3 regions of the Arthrobacter sp. Rue61a genome follow, and region 2 is predicted to be linked to each of the others. Evidence: riboswitches for the same ligand, from Rfam matches in the RefSeq annotation. Region 2 holds a riboswitch; each other region holds the start of a gene.
The links. Region 2 has a riboswitch for glycine ahead of cycA (D-serine/D-alanine/glycine transporter). Riboswitches for the same ligand answer to the same signal wherever they lie in the genome.
Positions count from the first base shown of each region.

Region 1: it holds a riboswitch for glycine, as region 2 does, so the genes downstream of both, gcvP (aminomethyl-transferring glycine dehydrogenase) here and cycA (D-serine/D-alanine/glycine transporter) in region 2, are expected to answer to the same signal.
Region 3: it holds a riboswitch for glycine, as region 2 does, so the genes downstream of both, gcvP (aminomethyl-transferring glycine dehydrogenase) here and cycA (D-serine/D-alanine/glycine transporter) in region 2, are expected to answer to the same signal.

Region 1 covers NC_018531.1:4,536,262-4,546,968, forward strand. The annotation lists gene glyA (serine hydroxymethyltransferase) at 1-228, opposite strand, end outside; gene gcvH (glycine cleavage system protein GcvH) at 225-608, opposite strand; gene gcvT (glycine cleavage system aminomethyltransferase GcvT) at 631-1,752, opposite strand; gene gcvP (aminomethyl-transferring glycine dehydrogenase) at 1,764-4,616, opposite strand; glycine riboswitch at 4,764-4,862, opposite strand; gene ARUE_RS20775 (PucR family transcriptional regulator) at 4,938-6,452, opposite strand; gene speB (agmatinase) at 6,640-7,656, shown strand; gene ARUE_RS20785 (purine-cytosine permease family protein) at 7,653-9,092, shown strand; gene ARUE_RS20790 (aminobutyraldehyde dehydrogenase) at 9,137-10,654, shown strand; gene ARUE_RS20795 (D-arabinono-1,4-lactone oxidase) at 10,684-10,707, shown strand, end outside.
Region 2 covers NC_018531.1:831,392-842,098, reverse strand. The annotation lists gene ARUE_RS04020 (ExeM/NucH family extracellular endonuclease) at 1-1,379, shown strand, start outside; gene cycA (D-serine/D-alanine/glycine transporter) at 1,501-2,967, opposite strand; glycine riboswitch at 3,119-3,217, opposite strand; gene ARUE_RS04010 (FAD/NAD(P)-binding protein) at 3,292-5,229, opposite strand; gene ARUE_RS04005 (prolyl oligopeptidase family serine peptidase) at 5,290-7,560, shown strand; tRNA gene ARUE_RS04000 (tRNA-Ser) at 7,714-7,801, shown strand; gene ARUE_RS03995 (MFS transporter) at 7,868-9,298, opposite strand; gene ARUE_RS03990 (RecQ family ATP-dependent DNA helicase) at 9,430-10,707, opposite strand, start outside.
Region 3 covers NC_018531.1:993,509-1,004,215, forward strand. The annotation lists gene ARUE_RS04710 (amidohydrolase) at 1-258, opposite strand, end outside; partial or broken gene ARUE_RS04715 (cyclodeaminase/cyclohydrolase family protein) at 349-1,007, shown strand; gene ARUE_RS23650 (hypothetical protein) at 1,257-2,396, shown strand; gene ARUE_RS04725 (MFS transporter) at 2,460-4,010, opposite strand; gene ARUE_RS04730 (TetR/AcrR family transcriptional regulator) at 4,083-4,622, shown strand; glycine riboswitch at 4,716-4,813, shown strand; gene gcvP (aminomethyl-transferring glycine dehydrogenase) at 4,992-7,838, shown strand; gene gcvT (glycine cleavage system aminomethyltransferase GcvT) at 7,853-8,986, shown strand; gene gcvH (glycine cleavage system protein GcvH) at 9,112-9,498, shown strand; gene ARUE_RS04750 (L-serine ammonia-lyase) at 9,804-10,707, shown strand, end outside.

The sequences.
Region 1 (10,707 bases), 1.0 Mb from region 2:
GCGCTTGCCCGGGTAACCCTCGGCGTATTTGTTGGTCAGCACCGAACCTTGGGCCTGCATCACGGCAACGGCCGTGTGGTTCTCGGAGGCGATCATTTCCAGCCCGTCGCGCTGGCGACCGAGTTCGTCGTCGATCTTTGCGGCGATCTCAGGATCCAGCTCTGATAGCTGGGCGTCCAGCGACGCCGACACAACTTGCTGGTACTCAGTCACAGATACCGGGTTCACAGTTCTCCACCGTTCGTTGCAGCGTATTCTTCGGCCGACATGAGCGGCCCTTCTTCCGTGGCGGCAACCTTGAAAAGCCAGCCGGCACCGTAGGGATCGTTGTTGATGAGTGCCGGATCGCTGACAACGGCGTCGTTGATCTCGGTCACCTCCCCCGTCACGGGCGAGTACAGGTCCGATACCGACTTGGTGGATTCAACCTCGCCACAGGTCTCGCCTGCGGTCACTGTGGAACCAACCTCGGGGAGGTCCACGTACACAATGTCGCCCAGGGCGTCAGCGGCTACAGCAGAGATCCCGATCCCGACAGGCCCGCCCCCATCAGAGGCAACCCACTCGTGCTCGGCCGAGTATTTCAATTCAGCAACTACCTTGCTCATTTCAATTCCTAACTTCTCGTGACTACTTTTGGCGCTTGTAGAACGGCAGGGCGACAACTTCGAATGGTTCGGCTTTGCCTCGGAGGTCGACCTCAACGATCGTTCCCGGCTCTGAATGCTCGACGTCGACGTAGGCCATCGCTACCGGGTAACCGAGCGTCGGGCTTGGCTGGCCGGAGGTGACTTCGCCGATCAGGGAGCCGTCCTTGAGCACCGAGTAGTGGGCGCGCGCGGCACGGCGGCGCGTGCCCTTGAGGCCCACGAGCTTCTGCCCAAGGGTGGACCCCACACCGGCAGCCTTGATGGCGGTGAGTGCCTCCCTGCCCACAAAGTCGCTTTCCTTGGCCAGGGAAACTACCGGGCCCAGGCCTGCTGCGTAGGCATTGACGTGCTGGGAGAGCTCGTTGCCGTAGAGCGGCATGCCGGCTTCAAGGCGGAGCGAATCGCGGGCGGCGAGACCTGCGGGGATGAGTCCGTGGCCTTCACCGGCTTCCAGCAGCGCTTCCCAGAGGCCTGCGGCGTCGACGTTCGGGACGTAGATCTCGAAGCCGTCTTCCCCGGTGTAGCCGGTGCGGGCGAGCAACAGGTCCTCCCCGTTGATGGATACCTCAACCGCGGCGTAGTACTTCAGTTCGGTGACCAACTCGTGCTGTTCCGCAGGGACCAGTTGCAGCAGGATGGCTTCAGCGGTCGGGCCCTGCACGGCGATGAGTGACGTCTCGGCAGAGACATCCTCGACGACGACGTCAAAACCGGCCGCGCGCTTCAGCAGCGCCGCGGAGACCACCTTGGCGTTGCCCGCATTGGGGACTACCAGGTACTTGTCTTCAGCCCGTCGGTAGGAGATGAGGTCGTCGATGATGCCGCCGTCGGCGTTGCAGATCAGCGAATACTTGGCCTTGCCTACAGCGATCGCTGACAGCTTGCCCACCAGGGCGTAGTCCAGGAAGGCCGCAGCGTCGGGGCCGCTGACCCAGACCTCGCCCATGTGGGAGAGATCGAACAGGCCCGCCGCGTTACGGACGGCATGGTGCTCGGCGAGTTCGGACTCGTACTTCAGCGGCATCTGCCAGCCGCCGAAGTCCGTGAAGGAAGCGCCGGCCTTTTTGTGCTGCTCGTAGAGAGCGGTGTAGTTCTCAGACATGTCGGGAGTCCTTAGTTTTCGAAGTCTTCGAGCGGAGGGCAGGAGCACACCAGGTTGCGGTCACCGGCAGCTCCATCGATGCGTCCAACTGGCGGGAAGTACTTGTCCTGCTTCAAGTGGTGGACGGGGAACGCTGCCTGCTCGCGCGGGTAGTCGCGGTCCCAGCCGGAATTTACGACGGCGGCAGCTGTGTGCGGCGCGTTGCGCAGCGGCGATTTCTCAAGAGTGAAATCACCGCTGGCCACCTGCTCGATCTCGGCGCGGATGGTGATCATGGCTTCGATGAAGCGGTCGATCTCGGCAAGGTCCTCGGACTCGGTCGGTTCCACCATGAGCGTGCCCGCAACCGGGAACGCGAGCGTGGGGGCGTGGAATCCGAAGTCGATGAGGCGCTTGGCCACGTCTTCAGCGGTAACTCCGGTGCGGGTGGTCAGTTCACGCAGATCCAGGATGCACTCGTGGGCAACAAGTCCGCCCTCGCCCGTGTACAGGACGGGGAAGTGCTCGTCCAGGCGGGAGGCAACGTAGTTGGCTGCGAGCAGCGCGGACTTCGTGGCGTCGGTGAGGCCTTGGCCGCCCATGAGTTTCACGTAGGCCCAGGAAATCGGCAGGACGCCGGCGGAACCGTAACGTGAGGCCGAGATGGCTACGCCATGCCCTTCCTCGTGCGCTGCTTTGTTCGCATCGCCCGGCATGAACGGAGCCAAGTGTGCCTTCGCAGCAACAGGGCCAACGCCCGGTCCACCGCCGCCGTGCGGGATGCAGAAAGTCTTGTGCAGGTTCAGGTGCGATACGTCACCGCCGAACTTGCCCGGCTGGGCCAGGCCAACCAGCGCGTTCAGGTTCGCACCGTCAACGTACACCTGGCCGCCGGCTGCATGGATCGCGTCACAGACTTCGCGGACGTCGGCGTCGTAAACGCCGTGCGTGGAGGGGTAGGTGATCATGATGCAGGACAGGACGTCTTTGTTGGCTTCGATTTTGGCGGTCAGGTCTGCGTGATCGATGGTGCCGTCGGCAGCCGTGGCCACCACCACAACCTTCATCCCGGCCAAGACCGCGGACGCGGCGTTGGTACCGTGGGCCGACGCGGGGATCAAGCAGACAGTGCGCTGCTGGTCACCACGGGACAGGTGGTATCCACGGATGGCCAGCAGGCCGGCCAGCTCTCCCTGGGAACCGGCGTTCGGCTGGATGGAGACCTGGTCGTAGCCCGTGATCTCGGTGAGGTCGGCTTCCAGGTCTTCGATCAGTTCCCGCCAACCCGCTGTCTGGTGGTCCGGAGCGAACGGGTGGATCGACGCGAACTCAGGCCAGGAAATCGCTTCCATCTCAGCAGTCGCGTTGAGCTTCATGGTGCACGAACCCAGCGGAATCATGGTGCGGTCCAGTGCGAGGTCCCGGTCGGACAGCCTGCGGATATAGCGCAACAGCTGCGTCTCGGAACGGTGCGTGTTGAACACCGGGTGCTGCAGGAAGTCGCTGCTTCGGACCACGTCTGCGGGCAGTTCGAACCCTGCTGCGTCCCCTACCGGACCGGCTCCAAAGGCGACGGCCACCGCGGAGAGGACCTCCGGCGTCGTGGTTTCATCAATGCTCACCCCAACGGTGTCGGCGTCGATGAATCGCAGGTTGATGCCGCGTGCCTCGGCGGCGCCGATGACTTTGTCAGCCTTGCCGGGGACGCGCACTGTGAGGGTGTCGAAGAAGGACTCGGACGTAAGTTCCCGGCCAGCTTTCTTCAGCGCTGTGGCAAGGGTGCGGGCATGGCCGTGAACGGTTTCGGCGATCGCCTTCAGGCCTTCCGGACCGTGGTAGACGGCGTACATCGAGGCGACAATGGCCAGCAAGGCCTGCGCTGTACAGATGTTGGACGTCGCCTTTTCGCGGCGGATGTGCTGCTCGCGGGTCTGGAGGGCCAGACGGTACCCGGGGACGCCTGCGTTGTCCTTGGAAACGCCCACGATACGGCCGGGAAGTGTGCGCTCCATGCCTTCGCGGACCGCCATGTAGGCCGCGTGCGGGCCGCCGAAGAACAGGGGCACGCCGAAGCGCTGCGCGGTTCCGACGGCGATGTCCGCACCTTGTTCACCCGGGGGCGTGATGAGGGTGAGCGCCAAAAGGTCAGCCGCGACGGTGACCAGCGCACCGCGTTCCTTGGCGTCGGCGATCACGACGGAGTGATCGAAGACTCGGCCCGAAACGCCCGGCTGCTGGAGCACGATGCCATTGATGTCGCCGTCGGGAAGGCCCGCCGAAAGGTCAGCGATCTCCACCTCGAAGCCCAACGCCTCAGCGCGACCCTTCACGATCGCGATGGTCTGCGGGAGGAGGTCGGAGTCCAGGACAGTCTTACCGTCCTTGGCAGTCTGGTTCTTGTTGGCCCTGCGCATGAGCAACACGGCCTCGGCCACGGCGGTGGCTTCGTCCAGCAGGGAAGCGTTCGCAACGGGCAGGCCGGTGAGGTCCTGCACCATGGTCTGGAAATTGAGCAGCGCTTCGAGGCGGCCCTGGGAAATTTCCGGCTGGTACGGGGTGTAAGCCGTGTACCAGGCCGGAGCTTCAAGGATGTTGCGGCGAATGACCGGGGGCGTGACGGTGTCGTAGTAGCCCTGGCCGATCATCTGCACAGCGGTCTTGTTCTTGGAAGCGAGCTTCCGTAGCTCGGTCAGGACCTGGACCTCGGTGAGGGCGTCCTCCAACTTCAGGGCAGTGTCCTGGCGGATCGAATCGGGGACCGCGACGTCTACCAGGCCGTCGACAGAGTCGTAGCCAATGGCCTTGAGCATGGTGTCAACATCGGCTTGGCGACGGGCGCCGATGTGCCGGTCCGCGAAGGCGGTGGGGGTTGATTGAACAGTCAAGAGGAACTCCATGATTCAGGCGCCCAGTGAGCGCTCGATGATGTGGGTTCCTCCCCGCTCTGTATTGGACCTGAGAGATTCCGCAGGAATGGTTGCCTGCTTGCACCGTCGGTGAGCCCGGTTACCCGGACTGCTTTCCAGAGTTGCCTAACCGCGGCGGTACATGGGCCTGAGAGATTCCTGGGGAGGATTTGCTCCTACGGCGCCTGACTGGATGTACCGGCAGGGCTCTCCCGCCGCAGATCAAAAGCGTTGCGTCACCGTGAGTGACACGCTTCACACCATAGCTGGTTGTTTTGAAAAAGCGCAAGCAAGGTGAAGTTACTGATGCATCGCCTCATGGATTTGCAGCGCGAACCAGAGCTGGGCAACTGTGGACGTTTCACCCATATCCAGCCCCGTCAGCTCGCCGATTTTCCGTATCCGGTAGATGATGGTTTGCCGGTGCGCGAACAACGCCGTTGCGGTCTTTTGCCAGGACCGTTGCGAGTCCAGATACGTCCTGAGCGTGACGAGGAGATCGCCCTCCTGGCTCTGCTCGTAGTCGAAAATCGGGCCTAAAAGCCGCCGAACCAGCGCCGTTCCTTCCTCGAAACCCGTCAGCCCCAGCCATGACGGCCCCTCCGCATAGCGGGCCAGTGCCAGCTTGTTGGCACGGGCGGAGCCAAGCGCCCAGAGGGATTCCTGCAGTGCGCGTTGGATGTTGGCAACGGCCGCCGGCGCGCTGATCCCGATCGCAGCATCCGCCCCGGCACAGTGCGCCAGGACGTGGTCAGGGACGTCGGCCGGGACCACCACATGGAGCCTGTTGTTCCGCTTCAACGACGCCGACGCAACCCCGTGCCTCCACAGTTCGATGTGCACATTGGCCAGCCTGTCGCCGTCGTCCGCTTGTCTGTCTCCGCCGCCCGCCGACATCGAGGCGAGCAGGAAATCCTGGGGCGAAACCTCGAAAGCTGCCAGCCGGCTCTCCATTTCGGCCGCGCCCAAGCGTCCGTCCATTGCCTGCAGGAGGAACTCGCCGGCCAGCCGGTGGCGGCCTTCCAGCGACAAAACGATGCGCGAAAGCTGCAGTCCCAGCACGGTTGCGGCGTGAAGGAGTACGACGGCGTCCGGGTGCGGTTCGCTGTTGGGCAGCACCACCAGGAGCGCATTGGCATGCGTGGGAATGTCCATGGTGAGCACGTGACGGCCCCGGATGCGGTGCCACTGGAAGTTCTTTCCGGCGAGGGACACCTGCCCGGACAGCGGAGCCCATTCCTCGGCAAGGAACTCTGGCAGCGTTTGCCCGTCCGGATGCCAGGGATGGAGGCAGCGTCGGTCCACCACGAACAGGTTTGCGTCGAGCTCAGTGGCCAGCCGCTGGACCAGGCTCTGCCAATGGTCCTCGGAAGCTCCGGCGGTGCGGAGCAGATCGTAGACGCGGGCCGTCTGCCGCAGTCGGCGCGATTCTTCGAGCAGTGAGGACTCGGCAACCGACCGGGCGATTGCGATGAACGGCAGCGGATACGGGATGTTGACCAGTGGCAACGGCAGCCGCTCGCACGCCGCCAGGAATTCCGCGGTGAGGGGCGGCGCGTGCATCTTCTCACCGATCGCCAAGGCGCTGGCACCGCTGTCCACCAAGGCCTCTGCGAGCGCCACCTGACCTTGCGCGTCTGGCGGGATGGACAGGCCGTTGGTCATCATGAGCTCGCCGCCTGTCACCCATTCCCACAGTCTGGGCAGATCCGAGGTGTGGGCCCAGGTGATGCGGTTGTCCCGGCCCGCCGATCCTGCCAGGAGCGTGAGCCCGAGTTGAGGCTCGGCCACGAGTTCAGCCACGGTGATTGCCATGCGGGGTCCTGTTTTCCTTGCGTTCGATGAGGGGTTGGCGCCATTTCAGGCACCTCTTAGACATTCGTCTAAACGCCTCGACCATTTGTAGTCAATGTAGCGCTTTTCGGAGTGATCGGCGTCACCAAGAATGGAATTACTTACTTCCCGCTCAACGGCGAGCACCCCTCACCCCAAGGATTCTTCAATGGCAACGCATCAGCCCATCGGCCCTGTCGACGCAACCAAAGTTCCCCGGTATGCAGGACTCGGTACCTTCGCCCGTCTCCCCCAAATTGACCGCGTCCCGGACTACGACATCGCGATCGTAGGAGTACCGTTCGACGGCGGAACCTCCTTCCGGCCGGGCGCCCGTTTCGGCCCTGCCGCAGTCCGCGAGGCCTCCCGGCTCCTCCGCCCGGGCTATCACCCGGAGCTCGACGTTGAACCGGTATACGAAGCCCAAGTGGTGGACGCCGGCGATATTGCCTGCACCCCCTACGACATCACTAGGGCAGTCCGCGAGATCGAGGAGCAGGCGTTGCCCCTGATCAGCGGAGGCAACGGGCTCAGCGAGGACAAGCGGCTCATCTCGATCGGCGGCGACCACACCATCGCCCTGCCCATGCTGCGAGCGCTGAACAAGGTTCATGGTCCGGTGGCACTGCTGCATTTCGACGCCCACCTGGACACGTGGGACACCTACTTCGACCAGCCCATCACGCATGGAACCATCTTCCGTCGGGCGTTCGAGGAAGGCCTCCTTGTGGAGGACAAGTCCATGCACGTGGGTATCCGCGGCCCGGTCTATGACCGCAACGACTTCCTCCGCGACCACGAATTCGGCTTCCAGATCATCCGTTGCTCGGACCTGGACGTTATTGGGGTCCCGGCGGCCATTCAGCGGGTGAAGGACCGGCTGGGCGATACCCCGGTGTACGTTTCCATCGATATCGACGTCCTGGATCCGGCGTTCGCACCCGGCACCGGCACCCCGGAGATGGGCGGGCTCCACTCCCGCGAACTCCTTGCCCTGCTCCGCGGACTGAACGGCATCAACATCGTGGGTGCCGACGTCGTTGAGGTCGCCCCGGCGTATGACCACGCTGATATCACCACGGTCGCCGCGGCCACCCTGGTCTTCGACCTTCTCGGCCTCATGGTGAACCGCAGCAAGGCCACCGCTGGCCGCGAACTGGCTTCGGCATCCCGGACCGCGTCATGAGCACCGCGCCCACCGCTGAGGTTCCCCGGCTGGAAGACAAGACCATCCAGCCCATCCCGGCCAACGAGCGCCACGGCAAGGCCCGGGACCTCTTCACCATCTGGTTCGGCTCCAACATCATGATCATGACCATCGTGACCGGCGGACTCGCCACTACGGTGTTCGGCCTGGGCTTTGTTCCGGCGATCGTGGGCATCATCATCGGCAACGTTGTGGGCGGCATCTTCATGGCGCTGCACTCTGCCCAAGGACCGCAATTGGGTGTGGCACAGATGATCCAGACCCGTGGCCAGTTCGGGTCGTTCGGGGCACTGTTGATCGTGGTCATCGTGGTGATCATGTACGTCGGATTCTTCGCGGCGAACCTGGTGTTTGGCGGCGAAGCAATGGCGGCCGTCAGTCCCGGCATCAGCGTTGACGCGGGCATCGTCATCATCGGTGTGGTCAGCGTTATCGCCACGATTTTCGGCTACCGGCTCATCCATGCCTACGCACGCGTTTTGAGTGTCGCGGCCGGTCTGGCCTTGTTGCTGGCCTTTGGGTGGATCCTCCTGGTCCATGGCCTTCCGGCCAGCTTCCTGGAGCAGGGCAACTTCAACTGGGTCGGCTTCATGGGGACCATCTCCGTCTCGGCGCTGTGGCAGTTGGCTTATGCGCCGTACGTCTCGGACTACTCCCGCTATATGCCGCAAGGGACGGGCTCGGCCCCGGCCTTCTGGGCCTCCTACTCGGGCTGTGTGCTGGGAACCCTGTTCCCCATGATCCTCGGCGCCTTGGTGGGTACGCTCGCAGTGTCCATGAGTGCCGGCGATGTCGAAATTGTTGGCAGCCTGGGCGCGATGCTCCAACCGTGGACGCTGATCATCGTCGGCATCTTCTGCCTGGGCGTTGCGGCTTCCAACGCCATGAACCTCTACTGCGGCGTCCTGTGCACCCTCACCATCGGCCAGACGTTCAAACCCCATTGGCTGCCGCGCGCCAAGACCCGCAGCGTCGCCGCGATCATTCTCTTCGTCGTCGCCGTCAGCATCGCCCTGTTTGCCCGCGACAATTTCATCCTCTTCTACACCAACTTCCTGTCGTTCCTGATGTACGTCCTGGTTCCCTGGACAGCCATCAACCTGGTGGATTACTACCTTCTGCGGCACGGCGACTACCGCGTTGAAGACTTCTTCAAGCGCGACGGCGGCGTGTACGGGCGGTTCAATTGGGTCGCCATCGGCTCCTACATAGCAGGCGCCCTGATCCAGGTCCCTTTCTCGGCAACAGCTGTATACACCGGCCCGCTGGCCGCCGCGATGGGCGGCGTGGACATCTCCTGGATCGTCGGCCTGGTAGTCGTCGCTCCCCTCTATTACTGCGCGGCACGCATCTTTGGCCAGAAGCCTGAAGCCGCCCCCTTTCCCTCCCCTGCAATCACCGCCGACCTCACCTGATCAGCCCCTCATCTGATCAGCCCCTCATACGAAAGCGAATCATCATGACTACAACCCAGACCGAACAGTTCACCGTCCGACGCTCCACCGGAGGTTCTCCGGATATCGCCGGCGCCCTCCCTCTGCCTTTGCCTCCAGCAGGACACTTCATCAACGGTTCCTTCGTCCCCGGATCTTCAGGCCAGTCCATCGACGTCGTGGATCCCGCCACGGAGCAGGTCATCGCCTCGGTGCAGGCCGGCACGGCCGATGATGTGGACGTCGCTGTGGCAGCCGCCGTCGTAGCCCAAAAGACCTGGGGTGCCACCACCCCGAAGGAACGCGCCGATGTCCTGAACCTCATCGCCACTATCATCGAGCAGAACCGCCAAGCGTTCGAGGCCATCGAGTCCGCCAACACCGGCAAACCGCGGGCCGTTTCCGAAGACGATGTCTCCAGCACCATCGACACCTTCCGGTTCATGGCCGGAGCCTCGCGCACCCTGACCTCCATGGCCGGCGGCGACTACGCCACGGACCACACGTCCGTGATCCTCCGCGAACCTGTGGGAGTGGTTGGCGTCATCACTCCCTGGAACTATCCGCTGCTGATGGCCGCCTGGAAGATCGCACCCATCCTCGCTGCGGGCAACAGCATCGTCATCAAGCCGTCCGAGCAAACCCCGTTGTCCACCCTGAAACTGGTGGAGGTGCTGGCCGGCCGCATTCCGGATGGAATCCTCAACGTCGTCACGGGCCGCGGCCGGACCGTTGGGCAGAGGCTGTCCGAACATCCGGACATTGCTTTGGTCGCGCTGACGGGCAGCGTCGTGAGCGGCCAGGCTGTGGCCGAAACCGCTGCCAAGTCCGTCAAGCGCGTCCACTTGGAGCTCGGTGGCAAGGCTCCCGTTGTTGTCTTCCCTGACGCCGACCTCCGTGCCGCCGCTGCGGGTGTACGCAATGCCGGCTTCTGGAACGCCGGGCAGGACTGTGGCGCTGCCTGCCGCGTGCTGGTCCACGAGTCCGTGGCCGAAGAATTCACAGAGCACTTGGTCCGCGAGGTCAGCACCCTGGTGATCGGTGCTCCAGACGCCGGTGACGACGTCGAAATCGGTCCCATGATTTCCCTCCCGCACTACGAGCGGGTCAAGGAATCGCTGGCTGAAGCGCGCGCTGCGGGCCATGACGTGGCCATCGGCGGATCCACCATGGAAGGTCCCGGCTACTTCATCGAGCCCACCGTCATCAGCAACGTGCCGGCGGGCGCACACATCGCCACGCACGAAATCTTCGGACCCGTCGTCACCGTGGAGACCTTCAGCAGCACCGAGGAAGCAGTCACGCGAGCCAACGAGAGCCCGTATGGTTTGTCAGCCTCCGTGTGGACGCGCGACTCGAGCCTTTCCCTCCGGATTCCCAAGCAACTGGACTTCGGCACCGTCTGGGTCAATGCACACCTTGTGCTGGCCTGCGAGGTACCGTGGGGCGGATTCAAAGGTTCCGGCTACGGCCGTGACCTCTCGCTCTACGCACTGGATGATTACTCGCGCACCAAGCACGTCATGATCAACCACGGCGCGTGAGCGTTCAGACAAGCAACGGAGCTTTCACCATGACCACTCGTGTTTCCCGGGCA
Region 2 (10,707 bases):
TGGTCAACGAAACCACTCCCGACGTCGCCGCGATCTTCACAGGACACACGCACAAGGAATACGCCTGGGACGCTCCGATCCTGGACGCCAACGGCCAGCCCACCGGCAAGACCCGCCCCATTGTGCAGACTGGCAACTACGGCGAGAACGTAGGCAGCGTGACCCTCACAGTGGACACCGCAAGCAAGTCCGTGACCTCTTACAAGGCCGCCATCGTGGACCGGACTACCGAGACCGCTGAAAGCCTCGTTGCCACCTACCCGCGTGTGGCGGCAGTGAAAACCATCGTGGACAAGGCCCTCGCCCAGGCTGCCGAGATCGGCAACCAGCCGGTAGGCGCGGTGACAGCTGATATCACCACGGCCTTCACCCCGGATCCCGCCGGCGGCGCCCCCAAGCGGGACGATCGCGCGAACGAATCCACGCTCGGCAACCTGGTGGCGGACTCCCTGGTGGATACACTCAAGGCTCCCGAACTGGGTGCGGCGGAGATCGGCGTCGTGAACCCCGGAGGCCTGCGTAATGAGCTGTACTACGCACCGGACGGGACCATCACCTACGCCGAGGCCAACGCGGTCCTGCCGTTCGTGAACAATCTCTGGACCACGTCGCTGACCGGCGCTCAGTTCAAGACGCTCCTGGAGCAGCAGTGGCAGACCAACGCCGACGGCACCATTCCCAGCCGCCCCTACCAGCAGCTGGGCGTGTCCAAGAACGTCAGCTACACCTACGACGCCGCCCGCGCCGCAGGTGACCGCATCACCGGCATCTGGGTGAACGGTGCTGTGCTCGATCCTGCCAAGCAGTACAGGATCGGGACGTTCAGCTTCCTGGCTACCGGCGGTGACAACTTCCGGGTCTTCAAGGAAGGGACCAACACCAAAGACACGGGCTTGGTGGACCGCGATGCGTGGATCAAGTACCTGCGCGAGCACAACCCTGTTTCGCCCGACTTCGCACGCCGTTCCGTTGCCGTGGCCAACTCCACGGCGGCTGAGGTCAAGGCCGGAGAGTCCATTACGCTGGCCATCTCCAAGCTGAACCTCACCTCCATCGGCAGCCCGGCCAACGCAACGCTGAATGCAGTGTTCGTCGATGGCAAGGGCTCGGAATCGGCACTCGGTTCGGTCCCGGTGACCGCGGGCACCGCCACGGTGGACCTCAAGGTTCCCGCCGCGGCAGCTGCAGGCACCGGCACGTTGGTGCTGACCGCCGTCGAGAGCGGAACCGTGGTGAAAACGCTGGTGAACGTAGCGGAAAGCGGCACCAACCCGCCGCAGTGCACCGCACCCGTCAAGCCGTCCAAGTGGTACGACATCGTGGGATGGATCCGGTACGGCTTTGCCTGGTTGGAGTACCAGAGGTGCCTGAGGGGCTAGCCGCCCCTGAGCCACAGGGCCGAGAGGCCAGTACCCGCGAGGCCGGTACAAGGCAGGACCCCTCACGATCTTCTTCGTGAGGGGTCCTGCCTTTGGTTTGCGGCCTTTTGGGCCTGCGCGGTTACTTGTTCACGGGTTCCGGTTCCCGGTCCCTTTCTGCATCCCGCTGGAGCTCAGCCTTGAACTCCTCGTAACGGGCCAAGTGCGCGGGACGGCGCCGGAGAATCAACCAGGCGACACCCAGAATGATGAACCACACGGGCGTGGCCAACAGGGCCGTGAGCGTGTCCGGTTGCGTGGTCAGAGCCCAGAGGACGAAGGCGAAGAACGCGAACACCACCCACACCATCACCACTCCACCGGGCATCTTGAACGCCGAGGACTCGTGCAAGTGCGGGCGGCGCTTCCGGAAGGCAAGGTAGCTCGCCAGGATGATGGACCAGACGAAGACGAAACACACAGCGGACACCGTAGTGACCATGTCGAACGCCTTGCCGATGTCCGAGCCGGCATACATGAGGACGACGCCGGACAGCAGCAGGATGCAGGACAGGAACAGGGCGTTGCGGGGCACTTTGCGTCCGGACAGCGCGCCGAAAACCTTGGGTGCGTCGCCTTCCTGCGCGAGTCCGAACACCATGCGGGACGTGGAGTAGATGCCAGAGTTGGCCGACGACATGGCCGAGGTCAGCACCACCAGGTTGACGATGGTGGCCGCTGCGCCGAGACCAGCGAGCGAGAACATGGCGATGAAGGGGCTATGTCCGGCAGCAAACTGGGTCCACGGGGTGACGGACATGAGGATGATCAGCGCGCCCACATAAAAGAGCAGCACGCGGATGGGGATGGAGTTGATGGCTTTGGGGAGGTTCTTCTCGGGGTCCTTGGCCTCGGCAGCTGTTGTGCCCACGAGTTCGATGCCCACGAACGCGAAGACGGCGATCTGGAAGCCGGCCACGAAGCCCATGAATTCATTCGGGAAGAAGCCGCCGTGGCTCCACAGGTTGGTGAAGCTGGCCGGTCCGGCGTCGGACTGGAAGCCGCTGAAAATCATGAATAGGCCAACGATGATGAGCGCCGCAATGGCCACGATCTTGATGAGGGCGAACCAGAACTCCGTCTCACCGAAGGCTTTCACGGTGGCGAGGTTCAGGAGCAGGAGGATGCCGATGGTGATCAGGCCCGGCACCCAGAGGGGCAGGGAGGGCCAAAGTTCCTGGGAATACCCCGCGATTGCGATCACGTCCGCGATCCCGGTGATCACCCAGCAGAACCAGTACGTCCAGCCGGTGAAGAAGCCGGCCCACGGTCCCAGGAGGTCGGCGGCGAAGTCGCTGAAGGATTTGTAATTGAGGTTGCTGAGCAGCAGTTCGCCCATGGCGCGCATAACGAAGAACAGCATGAAGCCGATGATCATGTACACGAAGATGACGGATGGGCCGGCAGCGGAAATGGTCTTGCCGGATCCCATGAAGAGGCCGGTGCCAATGGCTCCGCCGATGGCGATGAGCTGGATGTGGCGGTTGCTGAGTTGTCGCTCGAGGTGGGGTGAATCTGTGCCGGTGGAAGGCGGGCGCTGAATCGTCAAAGGAACTCCATCGTTCAGGCGGCACGGGGTGCCACATTGATTCGGGTTCCTCCCCGCTCTGTACGTGGACCTGAGAGTTTCCGCCTTCCTGCAGGGCAGGAAGGCTTGCACCTTCGGTGAGCCCGGTGACCGGACTGCTTTCCAGAGTTGCCTCGCCGCGGCGGTACATGGGCCTGAGAGATTCCTGGGGAGGGTTTGCTCCTACGGCGCCTGACGGGATGTACCGGCAGGACTCTCCCGCCGCAGATCAAAAGCGCGCACACCCAAGTGGGTGATGCAGCTCACACAGTAGCCAAGGTCGGGTAGAGGTGCAACCCCACGTCCCTAGCGGCCCAGAATGCTACGCGCAATCTCATCAGCATCGCGGAGCGTCCGCTGGCCGCTCGCGTAGGCGGGTCCGGTGCGCGGCCTGGCCTCGGCAGCGATGGCCGTCCCCCACTGCGAAGCGGACAATTGCAGGCCCAGGACATACAAGTTCCTGGTGATGGATCCGTTGGCAGCCAGAGGCCTGTAAGGATGGGGTTCCACGTCCAGGCCGGTGGTCTGCATGGGCGTGCCCTCAACACTCATCATGATCTTGGTGCGGACCAGCCCGTCGGACATGAGCTGTTCCAGCAGCGGCGAGAGGTTGATGCCCACCCTGTTTGCCGGCGACATCGCCTCGATAAGCGTCCGCGCTTCAACCGGACCGTCGTGAACCCACGGCGAAACCGCCCGGAACAGCTTAACACCCCGGTCCACACTGAACTTCGGATCCGGTCCCACGAAACTTACGACGCCGGCACGCGCCAAAGCGGCCAACTGCTCCGATCGCAGGGCTGGCGCTCCGCTGGCGAGGCCTTCCACGAACGACTCGAACCAGCCGCGCAAACCCGCCAGCCAGGACTCATCGGTGATTCCGCCATCCGCCACGACGGATTTGAGGATGGCCCGGCCGGTGTGGAGGGCGCCGATGGCCATCTTGACGGGGTCCGCCTCGCCGAGTGCAGATCGTCGGGCATCATCGTCAAGGTAGGCCGTGATTGCGGCATCCAACTCGCTCCGGGAAGCAAAGGTACGGCCTGCGAGCGGCGCCGCGAGCCCTCTCAGGTTCAGCCGGCGGGAGGTAACAACGTGCTTTTCCACCACGTCTCCCACCTTTATTTCCCAGTTCGCCGTGGTGTGCGCATGTGGTTGGAGCGCGTCCTCCAGGTCAGCCAGGAACTGTGCGGGGTCCTTGATCGCGGCGGGCTGGGACCGTGCAAGCGTTGAATAGTAGGCCCAGAGTGCATCACGGTGAAGCAGAGGCCAAAGGTCATGATCGAAGCCCGGCTGGATACCCGCTGCACGGAACCGGTCCACGGCATCTTCCGTCAGGTAGCGCATGGTGATGCTGCTGGGGTAGTAGCCCGCCAGCCCCGCCTTGGCACGATACGGGGTGCCCCTGCGGGACGCAGCAATGATCCGGGGCTCCCTGCCCGATGCCCGGTACTCGAGGATGCCCGCGCCGGGCGAACCAGCCTCAACGAACTTGCCGCCGCGGGCCTCCGTCAACTGGCCCATGACATCGAAGAAGTTCAAGCCCATGCCGCGGACCAGCACGGGCTCATTGTCCGGCACAGCCTGCCAATCAACGTCAGCCGGCGGAGCAGGCGGGAAGTACAGCAGGCCCTGTTCGTCCGCGGCACTCTTGAAGGACCGCTGCTCAGGGTTCAGCCGGGACTCGATGTGACCCAGGGCGAGGACCACGGAACCGACGGTGAGCGTCGCACCGCTGGCGAGTTCGACGTCGAACCCGTCCGCTACGGGGCGCGCAGCAACGGCGAGCGTCTCATGGAAGGTGACCTTGACGCCGTCGGGCAGCCGTTCCAGCAATCCGTCCAGAGTCTGGCGAAGGTAGCGCCCGTAGATCGCGCGGCTGGGAAAGTTGTGCGATTCGAGGGTGGAAAGCTCCGCCTTTTCGGCGTCGTTCAGTCCCATGCCATCACGACGACGGGCCTCACGCCATTGATCGAACGAACCACCCGCGAGCGGCGGTGCGAGCTGGGGGTCCTCCGGAATAAGCGTGGGATAGAACGACTGGGTGTTCATGAGGAACAGTCGTGACTGCTCCGGCTGCCACACATGACCCGAACCGGCCGGATAAGGATCCACGACGTCGATGTGCAACGTGGTGCCGTGCGGGCTGTCCGCAGCCCAATTCGCGAGCAACCGCTCAAGGACACTGGTGCCCCGAGGGCCGGCCCCAATCAGGGCAACACGGTTGGTTTGGGATTTAGCCACGCTCAAGCCTAACTTCTGCGTGACTTGCTTACCGTTGAACAGTGTTGCTTGGATGGGGCGATGACCACCACAGAAGCTGATCCGACGCCACTCCCCGAGAATGACGCTGCGCCGGCCTCCGGCCCCCGCCACGCAGCGGACGTCGCGCCCGAACCCACGGACGAAAACGTCTGGCTCGAGGACATCCACGGCGAAGAGCAGCTGGCGTGGGTCCGCGAGCAGAACGCCCGCACCGAGGAACTCTTGGAGGACGCCGAATATGAGGCCGTTGAGGCCGGCATCCTGGAGGTCCTCGACTCCACCGATCGCATCGCCATGGTCTCCAAACGAGGCGATTTCTACTACAACTTCTGGAAAGACCAGGAACACCCCAAGGGCCTCTGGCGCCGCACCACCTGGGAAAGCTACCTCACCGAAGAACCCGAGTGGGACGTTCTGCTGGACATCGACGCCCTCGCCGCCGCTGAAGGCGTCGAGTGGGTCTTCCACGGCGTTGGCTTCCTCCGTCCAGCCGACGGCTCCGAGTACCGCCTGGCCATGGTTTCGCTATCTCCCGACGGCGGCGACGCTGACCGCCACCGCGAGTTCGACGTCGAATCCCGCACCTTCGTGGAGGGTGGCTTTGATCTGCCCACCGCCAAGGGCAACGTCAGCTGGCTGGACGCCGACACTTTGCTCGTATCCAGCACAGCCGAAGGCCTGCCAGCAACTACCTCGTCCTATGCGCGGACCGGCGTGAAGCTCCGCCGTGGCCAGTCCCTTGCCGACGCCGAGCGCCTCTTCGAAATCCCCGAGGACCACATGCTGGCCATGGTGGCCCACGACTCCACGCCTGGCTACGAGCGGACTTTCGCCGTGGACTACATCGACTTCTACAACCGCAGTACATCGCTGCTGCGCGACGACTCCTGGGTGGTCATCGACGTTCCCACGGATGTGAACATCAGCGCCCACCGGGATTGGCTGCTGTTCCGTCCGCAGAAGGACTGGGATGTTGCCGGTGTTCTCTACCCTGCCGGGTCCTTGCTGGCCGCGGACTTCGAGTCCTATCTGGCAGGGACCCGTTCACTGCTGGTCCTGTTCACGCCGGATGCCCACACGTCGCTGCAGTCGTGGAGCTGGACCAAGGACTACCTCCTGCTGAACCTCCTGCGCGATGTGTCCTCCGAGATCCGGGTGCTGGACCCATCCCGTCCCGACTCCGAAGGCGGCTGGACGTCCACCGTCCTGGACGCGTGCCCGCCCCTGCACGACGTCAACGCCTACGCCGTGGATGACGAAGACGCTGGCCCTGAAGGCAACGACTTTTGGCTGGTGGCCACCGGCTTCACGACACCCACCACATTGACCCGGGGGACGCTCGGTGCTGCGTCGTCGGGTGGTGCTTCGTCGGGTGGTGCTTCGGCGGGTGGTGGTTCGGAGGCCAGTGGCGTGGCGAGCCAGCACGCCGAAGTCAAGCGGTCGCCGTCGTTCTTCAACGAAGCCGACTACGAGGTCCAGCAGCACTTCGCGGTGTCTGACGACGGGACCAAGGTCCCCTACTTCCAGGTCGCTTCCAAGGACCTGGTGCTGGACGGGCAAAACCCCACTCAGCTCTCCGGATATGGCGGGTTCGAGGTTTCGCGGACTCCGGCATACAGCGGAACCATGGGTCGGGCCTGGCTGGAGCGCCGCACCTTGGGCGCATCCTCCGACGACGGTGCTGCCGCGCACTCACGCGGCGGCGTCTACGTTGTTGCCAACATCCGCGGCGGCGGCGAATACGGTCCCTCCTGGCACCGTGCAGCCCTCCAGGAAAACCGGCACCGCGCGTACGAGGACTTCGCGGCCGTGGCGAAGGACCTCATCTCGCGAGGCGTCACCAGCCGCCGTCGACTCGGTTGCGTAGGTGGTTCCAACGGCGGCCTCCTGGTAGGCAACATGCTGACCCAATATCCGGAACTGTTCGGCGCTGTGTCCTGCGGAGTGCCGCTCCTGGACATGCGCCGCTACACCAAGCTCTCCGCCGGATACTCGTGGATCGCCGAATATGGTGACCCGGATGTCCCCGCGCAATGGGATTTCATCCGCACCTTCTCGCCGTACCATTTGCTTCACGACGGCGTGGAATACCCGGAGACCTTCATTTGGACCGCCACGTCCGATGATCGTGTGGGACCCGTCCAGGCCCGCAAAATGGCGGCGCGAATGCAAGCCATGGGCATCCCGAACGTATGGTTCCATGAAGCCCTGGAAGGCGGCCATGCGGGGGCCTCCGACAACAGGCAGGCCGCAGCGCTTCAGGCCCGGAGCAACCACTTCCTGTGGCGTTCGCTGGCTGGGAGCAACTAACAGTTCGCTGAAGCCCGATTCGACGGTTCCCTGCGAACTGTGCCGTGCGAACGGCATGGCTGGCACGGAACCAACGAAACGGGCGGCTTGGCCGGGGCGTTTTGCGCTGGAAGGCACCTTCTGCGTATCCTTGGTGGGCTAGCAATAGCAAAGGGAGACGTGCCAGAGCGGCCGAATGGGCTTCACTGCTAATGAAGTGTGGGGCACAACTCCACCGGGGGTTCAAATCCCCCCGTCTCCGCGAATTGGTCCCGGTTTTCGAACCGGGACCTTTTGCGTTTAAGGCTCTTCTCCATGAAGCCGCTGCTCAGCCGCGCTTTGCTCCGCCGCTGACTTCGGCCCCGGCGTGACGGTGAAGGGTCAGGCTGTCCACCGTGCTGATCAGCATCAGGATGGCCATGGCAACAAATGCCCCCTTGTAGGCCGCCACGTGCTCCCCCCCGAACACCTGCGTGGTTTCGAACAGGCGCAGGAAAAGGGCGCCCACCGCGATGCCCGCAGCCGCCGCCAATTGAACGAGCGTCGCGGAGATGGCATTGGCTGAGGGCAACTGACCCGGGACGATGTCCGCGTATTGCACCGAAGCGTAGGCAGAGAAGCCGATGGAGCGGAACGCACCGCTGAGCAGCAGCAAAGCAAAGATCAGTGGCTCAGGTGTTTGGGCGTCCAGGAAAGCGCACAACGCAAACGTCACGGCTGACGCGAATGACGCAAAGACAAGCACGGGCTTGAACCCAAAACGCCTGATGAGCGGCGTAGTGGCCGGCTTGATCCCTATGTTGCCCACGAAGACTGCCGCCACCATCACGCCGGCCTTCAGCGGATCCCAGCCAAATCCGTCCTGGAACATCAAGGGCAACAAGAACGGAACGGAACTGATGGTCAGCCGGTAAATGAAGCCGCCGGTGGAAGTCGCCCTGAAAGTCCTGGTGCCGAAGACGCTGAGGTTGAACAGGGGAACGCTGGCTTTCCTCATCCACCAGACTGCCCCAGCCAAGGACAGCACTCCGGCAGCGACCACCACCACGGCAAGCACATTGGACGCGTGCCCTCCCAAGGTCTCCAGCCCAACTACGAGGGCACCCACGCCCAGCGTAGTGAGCAGTAGCCCGAACCAGTCGAGCCGGCGCTTGGCATCAAACTGTGTTCGCGGCACCAGCCTGAGAGCTGCAATGAATGCGGCCAGGCCGAGAGGGACGTTGATGATGAAGATCCAGTGCCATGACAGGAAGGTGGTCAGGGCACCGCCCACCATGGGAGCCAGGACCGGAGCCAGCAGGCCTGGCCACACAAGGTACGCAGTGGCGCGAAGAAGCTCGGACTTGGGAGTACCCCGCAACACCACCAGAGTGCCGACGGGAACCATCATGGCCCCGCCCATGCCTTGGGCCACACGGCTGAGCGTGAGCATGGTCAGGTCCGTGCTGATCGCACAGAGCAGGGAGGCAATGGTGAATATCGATATCGCAAGGCAGAAGATCCGGCGAGCGCCGAACCGCTCAGCAAGCCAACTGCTCAGCGGGATGCCCATGGCCACCGTCACCAGATATGCGGTCATGGTGATGTTGATGTCTGCCGGCGCCACCCTGAAGTCGGAGGCGATGCTGGGGATGGCCGTGGTGAGGATGGTCCCGTCGAGGAACTCCATGAAGAACGTTGCCGCCACCAACAGGGCCAGCCGCGGCCGCCAACTGGTTTCGTTGGCCGCTTCGACGTCGGTGTTGGGTTTTGTGCTCATGGCTCCGGTCCAAGTTCTGGCTGGTGGCCCGTGATCCGGGCAGGCAAGCAGGCGTGTTTGCTCGATCCTATAGACGTGCAGTGGGAGCGATCACAACATGACGTAGTTCGACCACGCCCAACTACCCTGCCTTATCCGGCTTGGGCCAGCGCCAGTGGCAGAACGGCGCTCACGCCGGCTTGTCGCAAGGCACGGGCGGATACGGTCATGGTCCAGCGGCTGTCTATGAGGTCGTCCACCAGCAACACGGGCTGTCCGCCCGTGCCCGCCAAGGCCTGGGCAAGCTCGGGGCCCACAACGAGCCTGTCCCAGACACCGGCCAGCCTGTATGCGCTGTTGCCGCCGCGGGCTCCTGTTGGTCCTCCGTACTGGGGCTGCAGCTGCCCGAGGTACGGCATCCGCCCTATCCCGGCAATCCCCTGCGCCAGGGATTCCACTAACTGTGGCTTGCTGCGCGACGGGATGCTGACAACCGCCGCAGGTCGTCCGACGCCGCTCCACGGGGTTCCGCCTTCGGCCCCAGACCACTCGCGCAGTACTTGGACGCAGGCCTGCAGCATGGCAGGATCCACGGCGTGGTCCGGAGCCCCGGCAGCGAACAGCTCCCGCAAAGCTCCGCCCCAGCCCAGGTCAGTAAGCCTGGCCAGGATGCGTCCTTCTGAAACGCTCTCGTCGGGCTTGATCTTTCCCTTGACTGCAACACCGAGGCGGTCCATGCCGCTGGGCCACTGTAGCCGGGGTTCCACGGCTATGCCGGCACGCCGGAGGGTTTGTCCCGCGGCGTCGGCTGCCGACGCCGCCACGTCCACCGGGAACCAGCGGCCGGCGCAATTGTCGCAGCGTCCGCAGGAAGCTGCAGTTTCGTCATCCAGGACCGAGGTGATGTATTCCATGCGGCAGCCAGCCGTGTCCTGGTAGATCACCATGGAATCCTGCTCATCCACGCGGGCTTCGGCGATGCGTGCGTAGCGTTCGGCGTCATAGTTCCACGGCTGGCCGGTTGATCGCCAACCGCCCCCAACGCGTTCTACTGCTCCATCGACTGCCAGGACTTTGAGGAGGAGTTCCAAAGGCGTACGGCGAAGATCCACCCTGGCTTCCAGCGCGACGGTGGACAAGGCTGAGCCTGCCTCCCCCAGCACGCCCAGCACAGCCTCGGCTTTCTCTGCCGATGGCATGGATGCTGTGGCGAAGTACTGCCAGATTTCGCGGTCTTCGGAGCCCGGCAGGAGCAGGACGTCGGCGTTGGCTGCTCCACGTCCCGCACGGCCAACCTGCTGGTAGTAGGCAACCGGTGACGACGGAGCGCCGAGGTGGATCACGAAGCCCAGGTCCGGCTTGTCGAATCCCATTCCCAGGGCGGAAGTGGCCACGAGGGCCTTCACTTGGTTGTCCTTCAGGAGTTGTTC
Region 3 (10,707 bases), 160 kb from region 2:
ACCCATCGCCGTGCTTGCGTACTCCAGGCCCGTTGCTTCCTTTACGGGCAAGCCGTCCAAGTCTGCCCTGAGCATCACCGCCGGTCCGGGCCCATTGTCCAGAACGCCAACAACCCCGGTCTTTCCGATGTTGCGATGAACGGTGAAGCCAAGTTCTTCGAGGTAACCCGCGGCGATCCCGGCAGTTCGGGTCTCTTGGAAGGACAACTCAGGATGGGAGTGCAGGTCCTTGTAAAGCTCTTCGAGGTCAATGGTCATGAGTCTGCCCTTTTCATTCGACGCCTAGGTCTGGCCAGTGTATCCAGCCCGAAGCTGCAAAGGCGGGGAAGCCCCGGCACACTGGATGGCATGAACGATTCTGAATCAGTCACGACGCAGATATCCACAGTTGATGAGTGGACCAAAGCCTTGGCGGAGTCCACCGGATCGCCGGGCGGGGGTGCAGGGACGGGGTCATGCTCTCCATCGCGGCCTCGTTGACGTCCATGGTGGCCGGATATACCGAGGCGGAGGAGGCCCAGCGCGAACAGCTGAACGGCATCCACTCCCGGGCGCACGAACTCCGACGAATTGCCCTTCAACTAGCCGACGACGACGCGTCCGCCTCCAACGCCTTCGGCGCTGCCTTCCGTCTCGACCCCGGTCCGGAACGCGACGAAGCAATACATCAAGCGTCCGTCCATGCTGCCAAGGCATCAGCGGTTCTGGGGGAGCGGGCCATCGACGCCATTGAAGATCTCGGCTGGCTCGCTTCCAACGGCAATCCTGCGCTTATTGCAGATGTCGTGGTCGGGTTCGGAGCCCTCCGCGCAGCCATAGCCGGAGCACGAACCAACGTGAGCTTCGACCTCGCATCCCTGACCTCCGCGGGCACCGCACTGGAGGAAATTAGGAAACAGCATCCAGAACTATGGAATACAGTCACCCGACTCAGCGACGCCCTCGACAGAATTGATGGACTGACGGCCGGCGTAGACAAAAAAGCAGCGCCGACCGAAGCTGTCTAGCTTCAGTCGATGTGCGTCTTTGCATCACGATCCGTCTTTCCCCGCTACTTAACTACCGACTAAGAACACGAAGTGAGGAAAGGACAGGTTGACGTGATCTTCAGGAAAAGGGCAGCACCTTTGACGCCGATTCCGGAGCCGCCGTCGGGTCTCTCCACATTCAGGGTGCAGGTTGGTGCGATCACGGTGGAAGGTCTGGCCCGGGAGGACTGCGGTTCTGCCGTGGAGGTCATTCTAGGAGCGGTTTCCATGGCTGATCCAAAGGATCTGGTCGATGGTCTCCGGTATTCACACGGCTCCTGGTACTTCAATCTGCACCAGACCGCCCGAAAGAGTTTCCGTGTCAGCGCTGTGGACCTTTCCGGCCCGGGTCTTGAGTCTTCTACCTGGGATCTGAGCTACGCCGCTACGTTGTTGGCAGTTCAGTCGACGTGGAGCAAGTCCGTGAGTGAGACGGCCTGGTCGCCTGTGAAGTTGGGGCAGACGTTACGTGTGTCCCCGTCGGCATTGGACATGCCGCGAGTCACCCTAAGGCGGGAGGAACCCACAGAGCCAAATGATTCGGGCTGGGTAGTGGGACCAGGGGCAGCTGCAGATCAGGAAGTGTTGCCCGTGCACGACGTTATCAGGCGCAGGGGAAATTTGGCTCGAGCCTTGACGTTGCCGGTAGGTGCCCGAGTAGAGACATCAGGGAAGAAGCTTGTCAGTATTTACGCCGCCTCTGACCGATTCTGCTGGGGAGTTCGCGATGGGTTGATCGGCATGGAAATCCCTACCCCGAAATCGTTGGCCCGTCGGTGGGCAGTAGTGTCGGCCGTTAAGACGGCCCTTGGGTACGGTGACTCCTGCAACGGCTCCCAGAACCATATGTATCATGACGACGGCGGAGGCAACTGGGTGGCCATGGACGTCCTCGATGACCAAAGGGCATTGCTCTACGGCCACGACCACGAGGCCAGCGAAAACGTGCTCAGCGGCACCGGCGGGGACTCGGACGTTGAAATGAACTTGCTGGCCAAAACCCCGGACTGGTGGAACGCTGGCCTTCCGCGGGAGGGCGTTCCGATCGGTTTCGTCTTTGGGTTTGAAGGAGGATCCTGGGCCCGCGCCGAATACGACCACGCGGACGGCTTCCTTTCAGTCGGCTTCCCGATGAAATCCGACGAGGCCCTTGCCGAGGAGATTGTTGACTGGATCGGTGACGCCAGCCGAAGGTCAGGCACGCGTCACATTCCCGCACCCGCGGACCTGATGGCAGCCATCAGTGAAGGGGCCAACATCACTGTGGAAGTACTCGGGGCCATTTGTGGTCCGGGTATCGGGGACCTCGAAGCCGGGGTGGCCGCAGCCCGGAACTTCTTGGAGCCGAAGAACAGCAGTGCGGACTGACAGCCGGCGTAGACAAAAAGCAGCGCCGACCGAAGCTGTCTAGCTTCAGTCGGCGCTGTGCCTTTACTGCGCCTTCGGCACACGCCGGAGCACGACGGCGGCGAGCACTGCCGCGCCAGCCATCAGTACCAGCCCAATCGCCGCAGTGATGTGAACACCGGACTCGAAAGCTGTCCGGGCGGCATGTGTCAATGCCTCTGACAACGGGGCCGGAAGTGCGGCCGCCGCATCAACAGCGCCGGCCAGCGTTTCCGTGGAATTCCCGGCAGCCTGCTCCGAGATGCCGTCCGGAATGATCAGGTTGTGCTGGTAGGACGCCGTGAGGATGGAGCCGAGTACAGCGGTTCCCAGGAGCGATCCCAGCTCGTAGCCGGTCTCGGAGATGGCCGAGGCCGCTCCGGATTTGTCGGCCGGCACTGAGGCCAGGATCAGGTCGTTGGAGATGGTCTCCGCGGCACCCACACCAACTGCGAGGACAGTCAGGGCTGACAACAGGAACACGGGTCCGCTGCCGTGGTCGCCCACAACCACAATCAAGTAGCCCACGGCGCTGAGCGTCAGGCCCGCGGCCACAACGAATCCAGGCCGCACGCGCTTGACCAGCGGCACCACCAGCAAGCCGGCGACAACCGTAGCCAGGAGGGCGGGGATCATCGCGATGCCTGCCTCCATGGGGGACTGGCCCTCAACAAGTTGCAAGTGCTGGGCGAAGAAGTAGATGAAGCCCGTCATGGAGAACAGGGACAGGACATTCGCCACGATTGCCGTGCTGAACACCTTGTTCTTGAACAAGGCAACGTCCAACATGGGGTTCTCGATCCGCTGCTGACGACGGACGAAAAGAATGCCCATCACCACGCCGAGGCCCATGAAAGCAGCTGCGGACGCCCCAAAACCGTGAACCGCGAATTCCTTGATGCCGTAAACGAACGGCGCCATGGTGACTACGGACAGGAAGATGCTGGGCACGTCAACACGGCCGGGATTGGCGTCCCTGGACTCGGGAATCAGGACCCGGCCGAAAGCCAGGAGCGGGAGGAGCAGGAAAGCTGCCACAAGGAAGACGGCACCCCACCAGAAGTGTTCAACCAGCCAACCGCCGAAGATCGGACCGAGGGCGGCACCGCCGGAGAAGCCGGCAGCCCAGACAGCGATCGCTAGCCGGCGACGGTTCGGGTCGGTAAAGATGTTCCGGATCAGGGAGAGCGTGGAGGGCATCAGCATGGCGCCGAAGACGCCAAGGCCGGCGCGTCCGGCAATCAGCCATTCCGCGGTCGGTGCGAATGCCGTAGCAGCCGACACCGCAGCGAAGCCTGTGCTGCCGATCAGCAGCAACCGGCGTCGTCCGATCCTGTCGCCCAAGTTGCCCATGGACACCAACAACGCGGCCAGGACCAGGGGATAGGCGTCCACGATCCAGAGAAGTTGGACGCCGCCAACCTCCAGGGATCGGGCAATCTCGGGCAGGGCAAAGGTGAGCGCGGTGTTGTCGACGGCCACCAGCAGTACCGGGAACATCAGGAGCGCCAGAGCCGTCCAATCGCGCCACGGTGCTGCCTGGCCCTTAACGGGACGAGCGGAACGGGGTGCTTGGGTTGAGGACGGCGAGTACATGTCACTTACTGTACCGTCCAGACGGTACAGTTTCAAATGGAACCCCCCAAGCCTTTAGGGAATGATGTACCTATGCCACGAAAACCAGTTGCCCGGGATGCCGTCCTGGATGCCTACGAAGCCCTCCTTATTGAGGTAGGGGAGCGGGCTGCCACTCTCGATGCGGTTGCCAAGCGCGCAGGGGTGTCCAAAGGTGGGCTGCTGTACCACTTTCCCAATAAGGAAGCGCTGACCACGGCCCTTTTGGAGCGCCTGGACCTGCTCGCCGATGAAGATACCGAACTGATGAAGGCAGCACCGGATGGTTCGGCTGCCTACTTCATCAGGTCCTCGCTCTGGGCAGATACGCCCATGGATCGGGCCTTCGTCGCCGCTACCAGGCTGGCTGAGGTGGCTCACGAGGAAACCCGCCGCAGGTTTGCTGCTATCCAGCAACGGTGGCTGGACGTGCTGGCGGAGGATGTTGGACCCGAGGTTGCCAAAGCTGTGAGTTACATGGGCGACGGCCTCTATTTCAATGCGATTTTTGAAGGCGGGCAGGAGGGCGGAAACGCCGGGCGGGAGGCCGACGTTGAAATCCTGCTGGGAGTCCTCGAACGGCTACGGAAGTAGCGATTCATCCATTTGCTGCAGCGCCCCGGACGTAGGACAATTAACCCTTGTGGCGTGCCCAACGCGGTGCCCACACACAACTGAACATGCCTTTGATCTGCGGCGGGAGAGTCCTGCAAGCAAGTGATGCAGGCGCCGTAGGAGCAAACCCTCCCCAGGAATCTCTCAGGCCCACGCACCGCCGCGGCGAGGCAACTCTGGAAAGCAGCAGGCACGGAACCCACCTCAGGGTGAAAGTGCTGTGCTCACCGACGGTGCAAGCGATGGTTGTTCACGCAACGCGCGGAAACTCTCAGGTCCAATACAGAGCGGGGAGGAACCCAGCCGCTGTGGCGTACCCAAACGCTGCCCAAGTAATGGAGTTCCTTCGTGACGGTTAGTTCTGCCTCCACCACCTTCGTCGATCGGCATATCGGCGCCCGCCGCCAGGCCGACATTGAGACCATGCTCAAGTCCGTCGGCTACGACACCGTCGATTCGCTGGTCGACACCGCCGTCCCGAACGACATCCGCCAGGATGTCGCCCTCACCCTTCAGGACGCACTGAGTGAAGTTGAAGTTCTGGCTGAGCTGCGCAAGCTCGCTTCCAAGAACAAGACCGCCGTTCAGATGATCGGCCAGGGCTACTACGACACCGTGACGCCCCCGGTGATCCGCCGCAACATCCTCGAGTCCCCAGCCTGGTACACCGCCTACACCCCCTACCAGCCGGAAATCTCGCAGGGCCGCCTCGAAGCGCTGCTCAATTTCCAGACCATGGTCCAGGACCTGGTGGGCCTGCCGATCGCCAACGCCTCCCTCCTGGACGAAGCAACGGCTGTGGCCGAGGCCGTCCTCATGATGCGCCGCGCCAACAAGAACAAGGCCGTTCAGGATGGCAAGACCGTCCTCGACGCAGACTGCCTCCCGCAGACCATCGCCATCGTCAAGGGCCGCGCCGAAGCGCTCGGCTTCGAGGTTGAGGTCGCTGACCTTTCCCTTGGCCTCCCGGAAGGTGCCATCAACGGCGTCGTCCTCCAGCAGCCCGGCGTGTCCGGCCGCGTGTTCGACCACTCCGCCGTGATCGCTGACGCCAAGGAACGCGGCGCGCTGGTGACCGTCGCTGCCGACCTCCTCTCACTGACCCTCATCACCCCTCCAGGTGAGCAGGGCGCCGACATCGCCGTTGGTTCCGCACAGCGCCTGGGCGTTCCGCTCTTCTTCGGCGGCCCGCACGCCGCGTACATGGCCGTCCAAAAGGGCCTGGAGCGTTCCATGCCCGGCCGTCTGGTGGGCGTTTCCAAGGACGACGCCGGTGTCCCCGCCTACCGCTTGGCGCTGCAGACCCGCGAGCAGCACATCCGCCGCGAGAAGGCCACGTCCAACATCTGTACCGCGCAAGCGCTGCTCGCCATCGTGGCCTCAATGTATGCCGTCTACCACGGCCCCGAGGGCTTGAAGGCGATCGCCGAAACCGCTCACGGTCACGCCCGTACCCTTGCAGCGTCCCTGAAGGCTGCCGGCGTCGAGGTCCTTCACGGTTCCTTCTTCGACACCATCACCGTCCGCGTCCCCGGTAAGGCTGCCGAGATCATCGCCGCAGCGGAGGCCAAGGGCATCAACCTGCGCGGCATCGACGCTGACACTCTGGGAATTTCCGTCGATGAGACCACTACATCTGAAATTGTCGGCGGTCTCCTTGATGTCTTCGGCGCTTCGGTCACTGAAGCCGCTGAAGGCTTTGCGCTTGAAGGTTCCGTTGAGCGTACGAGCGACTTCATGCAGCACCCCGTGTTCAACACGCACCGCTCCGAAACCCAGCTCCTGCGCTACATCCGCAAGCTCTCGGACCGCGACCTCGCGCTGGATCGCACCATGATCCCGCTGGGATCGTGCACCATGAAGCTGAACGCCACAGCCGAGATGGAAGCCATCTCCTGGCCGGAGTTCGCCTCCATCCACCCGTTCGCTCCGGATTCCCAGACTGAGGGCTGGCGTGAACTCATCACCGACCTCGAAGCACAGCTGACCGAAATCACCGGCTACGACCAAGTCTCCATCCAGCCGAACGCCGGTTCCCAAGGTGAGCTCGCCGGACTGCTGGCCATCCGCGGCTATCACCTGTCCCGTGGCGACGAACAGCGCAACGTCTGCCTCATCCCCGCCTCAGCCCACGGCACCAACGCAGCGTCGGCAGTCCTGGCCGGCATGAAGGTGGTTGTGGTTGCCACGGCACCCGATGGCACCATCGATCACGTTGACCTCAAGAACAAGATCGAAGCTAACCGGGACGCCCTCTCGGCCATCATGATCACCTACCCGTCCACGCACGGTGTGTACGACGCCGACGTCCGGGAAGTCTGCGACGCCATCCACGAGGCCGGCGGCCAGGTGTACATCGACGGCGCCAACCTCAACGCACTGGTTGGCTTGGCCCAGCCGGGCAAGTTCGGCGGCGACGTGTCCCACCTGAACCTGCACAAGACCTTCTGCATCCCCCACGGCGGCGGCGGACCCGGCGTTGGCCCCGTAGCTGCAAAGGCACACCTCGCACCGTTCATGCCCGGCGATGCAGCCTCCTGGACCGAAGGCAACGACGTCCCGATTTCGGCTTCCCGTTTCGGTTCCGCCGGTGTCCTTCCAATCTCCTGGGCTTACGTGAAGCTCATGGGCGGCCAGGGACTCACCGAGGCAACCAAGTCCGCGCTGCTTGCCGCGAACTACATCGCATCCCGCCTCAACGACCACTTCCCGGTCCTGTACACCGGCGAAGGCGGACTCGTGGCCCACGAGTGCATCCTGGACCTGCGTGAACTGACGGCAAAGACCGGGGTCACCGCTGAGGACGTTGCCAAGCGCCTCATCGACTTCGGCTTCCACGCGCCTACCCTGGCCTTCCCGGTGGCGGGCACGCTCATGGTGGAGCCCACCGAATCGGAAGACCTCGTGGAGATCGACCGCTTCATCGAAGCCATGATCACCATCCGCAAGGAAATCGACCAGGTTGCTGCCGGTGACTTCTCCGTGCAGGATTCCCCGCTTCGCCGCGCGCCGCACACAGCCGCCGCCGTCGTAAGTTCTGACTGGGACCGTGCGTACCCGCGCGAGCAGGCCGCCTTCCCGGTCCACCACCTCAAGCAGGACAAGTACTTCCCGCCCGTTGGCCGCATTGACGGCGCAGCCGGAGACCGCAACCTGGTCTGCTCCTGCCCGCCGATCGAAGACTTCGAGAACTAGGACGGTCCCACAAAATGACTGAGAACTACACAGCTCTCTACGAAGAGCACAAGAAGCTCGGCGCGTCCTTCACCGACTTCGGCGGCTGGCAGATGCCGCTCAAGTACTCGTCCGAGTTGGCCGAGCACCACGCAGTCCGCAAGTCCGCCGGCCTGTTCGACCTCTCCCACATGGGTGAAGTCTGGGTCACCGGTCCCGAGGCAGCCGCGTTCCTCGACTACGCCTTGGTGGGCAAGATCTCCGCCATGGCCGACGGTAAAGCAAAGTACTCGCTGATCTGCCAGGAAGACGGCGGCATCATCGATGACCTCATCACCTACCGCCGCGGCTCCGAGAAGTTCCTGGTGGTCCCGAACGCGGGCAACGCGAAGGTTGTGGCCACGGCGTTACTGGAGCGGGCGGCCGGGTTCGACGTCGAGGTCCAGGACGCATCCGCTGAAACCTCGCTGATCGCGGTGCAGGGTCCCCTCGCCGAAGCGATCCTCCTCCGCTTGGTGCCCGTCGAGCAGCATGCGCTGGTCACCGAACTCAAGTACTACGCGGCGGTCGAAGTACCGTTCACGTTCGACGGCGGCACGCAAGACTTGCTGCTCGCCCGCACCGGTTACACCGGGGAAGACGGCTTCGAGATCTTCGTAGCCAACGACTCCGCTGCAGCCCTCTGGCAGGCCATCGCCGGCGCCGCTGAAGAAGGCGAACTGACCCCCGCCGGCCTGGCTTCACGCGACTCCCTGCGTCTCGAAGCCGGGATGCCCCTCTACGGCAACGAACTCTCCCGTGAAGGCAACCCCTTCGCGGCAGGACTCGGACCCGTAGTGGCACTGTCCAAGGAAGGTGACTTCGTCGGCAAGGACGCACTCGCTGCCCTCAAAGCTGACGGTGCCGGCTCCACCAGCGGACGCAAGCTCGTTGGCCTCAAAGGCCTGGGCCGCAGGGCCGGTCGCGGCCACTACCCGGTCCTCAAAGACGGCGCCGTGGTTGGCGAAGTCACCTCCGGTCAGCCCAGCCCCACGCTCGGCTACCCGGTAGCGTTGGCGTATGTCGACGTCGAACACTCAGAGCTTGGTACCGCACTGGACATCGACCTGCGCGGTAAGAGTGAGCCGTTCGAAGTCGTCGCACTGCCGTTCTACAAGCGGGTTCGCTGAGTCAGTCGCCTTCGGCCGGCGGGTCCGACCTCCTCTGCATGCTCGGTCGCATGTGCGCCCGCCGAGGAATTCGGTGCCCCACCATCCCAGCCATAGTTTTTGACCAACCATAGTAAGGAATCAGAATGCCCAAAGTAGCGCCCGAACTTCAGTACTCCGACGAGCACGAGTGGGTTTCTCGCGGGGACGGGAACTCAGTGTCCGTTGGTATCTCCGAGGTCGCCACCGACGCACTGGGTGACATTGTGTACGTTGACCTTCCCGAGGTCGGTTCGACTGTTACTGCAGGCGAGACCTGTGGCGAGGTTGAATCCACCAAGTCGGTATCGGACCTGTACTCGCCGGTCACCGGTGAGGTCACCGAGATCAACGACGCCGTTGTATCCGACCCCGCCCTGATCAACAACGATCCTTACGGCGCCGGTTGGTTGTTCAAGGTCGCCGCTGAGTCCGACGGCCCCCTGCTCTCAGCCGAGGAGTACGCCTCCAAGAACGGCGGAGACCTCTCCTAACTTCCCATCGCCAGTCCGATTCGGGGGTTGGCTGCGGGATGTGCCGTGCGCCCGGCATGTTCGGCAGCTTAGCCCCGTATTGGACGACCGAGCCCGCGGAGGACGTCGTCCCCGACGGGCCACCACCACCGGCCCACTGTGGCGTAGCGTGGGATTGTAGAACTGAATAAAATTGCGACGCCGGGTTGCCGCCTTTGGGGGCCATCCGGCGTCGTGCTTCGGTCGTCTGCCGCCACAAGTGGGGGCGACCCTCCGGCAGGACCATCTGCCGGACCGTTTTCAAGCTTTGTTAAGGGATCCCAGCCATGGCTGTTGGTGTTTTTGATTTGTTCTCTGTGGGTATTGGCCCGTCGAGTTCTCATACTGTGGGGCCGATGCGGGCTGGGGCGGTGTTCGCTGGCGAACTCAAGGACGCCGGTGTCCTGGGCTCGGTGGCGTCGCTGCGGGTTGATCTGTATGGTTCGTTGGCTGCGACGGGTCGTGGGCACGGCACTATGACGGCCACGCTGCTGGGCTTGGAGGGCTTTCACCCCGAGTTGATCCTGCCTGACGAGGTGGAGGAGCGGCTGGCGACGATCGCGGAGACGGGTGTGCTGAATCTGGGTGGTGCGTCCGGGGGCGGTGTGGAGCTGCCGTATGCGGTGGAGGATATGGTGTTGCATCCGTTGACGGTGTTGCCGCGGCATACGAATGGGATGAAGTTCCAGGTGTCTGATGCCCAGGGCAATGTGCTGCGGGAGGCGACGTTCTTTTCGGTGGGTGGCGGGTTCATTGTCCGTGAGGGTGAGGAGGACGCTGCCCGGGCCGAGTTGGAGGAGACGAAGGCGGAGTTGCCGTTGCCGTTCAGGACGGCGGCGGAGTTGATGGGCCGGTGTTCGTCCAAGGGGTTGGGGATCAGCGACATCATGTTCATCAATGAGCGTGCGTCCCGGAGTGAGGAGGAGATCCGGGAGGGTCTTTTGCATATCTGGTCCGTGATGGAGGCGTGTGTTGAAACGTCGTTGAAGCGTGAGGGTGTGCTGCCCGGGGGGTTGAAGGTCCGGCGTCGGTCTCCTGACTGGTTGGAGCGGCTGCTGAAGGAGGACAAGGACCGGAATGATCCGAAGTATTGGCAGGAGTGGGTGAACCTGATCGCCTTGGCGGTGAACGAGGAGAACGCTTCGGGTGGCCGGGTGGTGACGGCGCCGACCAATGGTGCGGCGGGGATCA